Regions from separate parts of the Ferrimonas pelagia genome, predicted to be linked through region 2. Evidence: predicted binding sites of a transcription regulator. Region 2 holds the regulator's gene; the other holds the start of a gene.
The links. The regulator sigma-54, encoded in region 2, starts transcription at its own class of promoters, with help from an activator protein. The targets are predictions, from matches to a motif close to GTTGGCACGNNNNTNGNNT.
Positions count from the first base shown of each region.

Region 1: the regulator sigma-54 is predicted to act here: its motif matches at 1,343-1,361, upstream of fliD (flagellar filament capping protein FliD).

Region 1 is NZ_BAABJZ010000004.1:15,122-17,527, forward strand. It holds gene fliD (flagellar filament capping protein FliD) at 1-1,317, opposite strand, end outside; gene ABEA08_RS01350 (flagellin N-terminal helical domain-containing protein) at 1,601-2,406, opposite strand, start outside.
Region 2 is NZ_BAABJZ010000105.1:18,988-21,393, forward strand. It holds gene lptB (LPS export ABC transporter ATP-binding protein) at 1-472, shown strand, start outside; gene ABEA08_RS20240 (RNA polymerase factor sigma-54) at 534-2,030, shown strand; gene hpf (ribosome hibernation promoting factor) at 2,051-2,338, shown strand; gene ptsN (PTS IIA-like nitrogen regulatory protein PtsN) at 2,338-2,406, shown strand, end outside.

The DNA.
Region 1 (2,406 bases), on a different contig from region 2:
GAACATGCTGGACTGCTGCATCTGCAGGGTCAGCTGTTCGACGCGTACAAATTGGCTGAGATAGCGCTGGTAGGTTTGCTCCATCCGCATATCATGCTGCTCGACCCGATCCTCTACCCGACGAATGTTCTGATCCATCGAGTTTTGGCGACTCTTGAGGTAACCGTCATTCTCCGTCAGGTTACCGATCGCATTATCGATACGGTCAAACAGTCCGCCCTCTTCTGAGAAAAACTCCTGAACCTTATTGCCGTGCGTATCCAACGCTTCGTGGAAGTCAGAGCTGTTGAGCTTGAGTTTGCCTTCACGGTCAATTTCAATGCCCAGATCAGATAGGTGCAAACCATCAGAAGAGCCGTTGTACAGCTCTGTACGTAGACGTTGGGACAATCCACGCAGTGCCGCATCACCAGACAACACACCAACGGCGTCATCTTCATCGCCGTCAATTGACTTACCGAACGTCTGCTTGGCGATCTCATCGATCAAACTGTTGTAATCATCGATGAAGCTTTGAACCGATTCCGTCACCGCCTCTTTATCTTGTCCGACGCTGATCCGAAGTGGTCCCCCAACGGGTTGATCACCGTTAAATTCGTGGGTTTTCTTCAGCTCAATCGTTAAACCATCAATGGCGTTATCAATCGTATTGGAAGCCGATTGGATCTCGATGGGATTACTCTCACCCATCAACAAGATCGCGTTTTGAGCCTCCGACATCACCTTGACCGTGCTACCAGCCACATCAGGATCGGAGATCAGCTCCCCATCCCGTTTCACGGAAATCAGATTGTCTTCACCGGTTTCCTCTGAGGTCAACACCAAGTTGACCTTGCCGTCACTGCGAACCAAGGTGGCCTGGATCCCCAGCTCTTCCGAGCTGTTGATCTGATCTCGCACCTCTTCCAGCGTGGTCTCTGGACCGATATCGATGGTGAAAACCTCACCATCCCCAAGCTGAATGTCGTAGCTGCCTTCAGGCAAAGCACCGTCTTCGTCAAATTCCCAGGCGATCTGATGTGCACTGGCCAATTGCTTCACGAAGAAGGCGTAGTCGCCATTCGCTGCGTCGGTCCCTGCCGTCACATTGGCCATATCCTCATCCGAGATCTCAATGCCTTTTTTACTGAAGGCATCGTCTGTGATGCTGCTCATGCTGTCACTAAAGCTCTTCAGCTTTGTTTCAAGCGCACTGTAAGCCGCTTTCTGCGCTTCGTACTGCTGGGTCTGCAAAGCATAGAGCTGGTCTTTCGGCGCGCGTTCGACCTGCATCAGCATCAACGCCATCTGGGCGGGATCAAAACCGGAACTAATCATAAAATCTCCTTGGCACACCTATTCAATGCAAACTTTATGCCAATCGCAATGTGCATTATTTTTCAATAACTTAAAGGTAATGCGGGCGTTAGAGAGGCCGCGTCATTTCCGGGTTACCCATCGGAAGGAACCCCACATTCCGCCTAACGAATTGGCTTCTATGCTTCATCAAAGCGGCGCAGTTAAGCACAAACTTGAGCTTATAATCAGCAAGTTATGCTAGGTAAGAAACAAAAAAGGGAAGCCGATTGGCTTCCCTTTTAAAAACGATTAAATCGTTACCTTACAGCAGGCCCATCACCATACCGCCCATCTGGTTGGACTGGGCCAGGATGTTGGTACCGGCTTGAACCAGCAACTGGTTCTTGGTCATGTTGGCGGTTTCGACAGCGAAATCCGTGTCCATGATGCGGCCCTTGGCTGCTTCGGTGTTCTCACTGATGTTGCTCAGGTTGGAGATGGTGTGCTCCAAACGGTTGATGTTGGCACCCAGTGAAGAGCGGCCTGAACCGATATCACCGAGGATGGAGTCCATGGAGTCCATCTGTAAACGGGTTATCGCACTCATTTCCGCATCCATACCGTCTTCCATTTCCGCTTGTGTCAATGGTGTAACCGGAGCGGTCGCTCCCCAACCACCACCAAGTTGCAGAAACTCTTGAGCCCCTACAGTGCCTCCCGCTGCATCAACAGTATCGCGTGTAACAACAAATTCTCCAGGCGTACTCTCAGCAATCGCAATAGTCGCAAAATTGTCATTGGCATCCTTATAAGTAAGGCTAAAGCCATCTTCTGACTTGTAGCCGATACCACCCAATTCGCTAAAACCATCAGCAATATTATTGAGTTCATCACCAATGTTGACGGTCAGCGTTTCAGAGGAAGACGCACCGATCTGGAAGGTTACATCGCCGTCGAATTTACCGTTGACCAACAGTGCATCACCAGAGCCATAAGAAGTGTCGTTCAGAATGCGCGCAGCTTCTTTACCCAGCTCCTGGAACTCGGCGTCCATCGCCGCGCGATCGTCCGCGCCATTGGTACCGTTAGCCGCTTGAGTGGACAGGTCTTTCATGCGGTAGGCGATGT
Region 2 (2,406 bases):
GGAATCGTCCATCTTCCGCAAGCTGACCGTGTTCGATAACCTGATGGCGGTGTTGCAGACCCGTAAGGATCTCAACAAAACCCAGCGGCTGGAAAAACTCGAGCAGCTACTGGAAGAGTTCAACATTACCCATATCCGTGAAAGCCTGGGCATGGCGCTGTCCGGCGGTGAACGGCGCCGAGTCGAGATCGCACGGGCACTGGCCGCCGATCCCCAATTCATTCTGCTGGACGAGCCGTTTGCTGGGGTCGATCCGATCTCCGTGATCGACATTAAGAAGATCATCCAACACCTCAAGTTGCGCGGTCTAGGCGTCTTGATCACCGACCATAATGTGCGCGAAACTCTGGATGTGTGCGAATACGCCTACATCGTCAGCCACGGTGAAATGATCGCGCAGGGCGCACCAGAAGAAGTGCTCAACGACAAACTGGTTCGCTCCGTCTATCTGGGCGATCAGTTCAAACTCTAGTGTTGCTCCCTACCGCCCCAATACAGGGACGCCAGAGACACACAACAAGGATCGGGTACCAATGAAGACCTCCCTGCAACTAAAGCTGGGTCAGCAGTTAACCATGACGCCGCAACTGCAACAGGCGATCCGCCTGCTGCAATTGTCCACCTTAGATCTCCAGCAGGAGATCCAAGAGGCGCTGGAATCCAATCCTTTGCTGGAAAGCAGCGACGAGTTTGAACAACAGACTGAGAACAACGACAACAACACCGATGGCACGGCCAGCGACAACAACACAAGCAGCGAGACGAGCTCGGACGAGGGCTTTGAACCCACCGAGCAAGCCGCCATCGAGACACCCGAGGCCCTGTCTCAAACCGATATGTCCGACGATCTGCCACTCGACAGCACCTGGGACGACGTCTATAGCGCCGCCCCTGCCCCAATGGCCAGCGCGATACGGGACGACGACAGCCAGTATCAAGGCGAAACCAGCATGGATCTGCAAAGCCACCTGATCTGGCAGATGGAATTGACGCCGATGACCGACACCGATCGGGCCATCGCCACCACCATCATCGATGCCATCGACGAGCACGGGTACCTCACCGTCAGTGCCGAGGAGATCCTGGAAGCCCAGGGCGCCGACGAGATCGAGCTGGACGAAGTGATCGCCGTCCTCAAGCGGGTACAACAGTTTGATCCCGTTGGCTGCGCCTCCCGCGATCTGGCCGAATGCCTGCAGATCCAGCTGGCCCAGTTACCCGCAGAGACCCCATGGAAGGCAGAAGCCATTATCCTGTTACAGCAACATATGGATCTATTGGCCAACCGCGACTTTCGTACCTTGCTGCGGCGCACTAGACTCAAAGAAGATGAGTTACGAGATGCCATGGCCTTAATCCAATCACTCACTCCCCGCCCCGGCAGCAGCATCGCCGCCAGCGAGAGCCAATATGTGATACCAGACGTCTCGGTCAGCAAGAAACAGGGGCGCTGGGTCGTGGAGCTCAATCCCGATGCGATGCCAAAGCTGCGCATCAATGAGCAATACGCCGCCCTCAGTCGCGGGGCGCGCAACAATGGCGATAGCCAGTTTGTGCGCGGCCATCTGCAGGACGCAAAATGGTTTATTAAGAGCCTAGAGAGCCGAAACGACACCTTAATGAAAGTGGCCAATTGCATCGTTCAGTATCAACAAGGCTTCCTCGAATACGGCGATGAGGCCATGAAACCTATGGTACTCAACGACGTCGCCGAAGCGGTAGACATGCACGAGTCCACCATCTCCCGCGTCACCACCCAGAAGTACATGCATACCCCACGTGGGATCTTTGAGCTAAAGTATTTTTTCTCCAGTCACGTCAGTACCGACGGCGGCGGCGAGTGCTCCTCGACCGCGATCCGCGCGCTGATCAAAAAACTGGTGGCCGCTGAGAGCCCCAAGAAGCCGCTCAGCGACAGTAAGATGGCACAGCTTCTCGCGGAGCAGGGCATTCAGGTTGCACGGCGTACCATCGCCAAATACCGGGAAGCCCTCTCCATCCCCCCCTCGAACCAGCGCAAAACCCTTTAACGCGCAATGGAGGTCACCTTATGCAGATCAATCTTACCGGGCACCACGTCGACGTTACCGAAGCCTTAAGAGACTATGTGCATGAAAAATTTGAGCGATTGGAACGCCATTTCGACCACATTAACAATGTACATGTGATCCTCAATGTACAAAAATTGCAGCAGATCGCCGAAGCGAAGCTGCATCTGAATGGGGGGGAGGTGTTTGCCACCCATGAACATGAGAACATGTACGCCGCCATCGACGGTCTCGTGGACAAGCTAGACCGACAAGTAATTAAACATAAAGAGAAAATTTCCAGGCACTGATGGAGATAACAACAATACTCTCGCCGGAGCGTACCCGCTGTGTTGCGCCCGGCCTCAGCAAAAAGCGG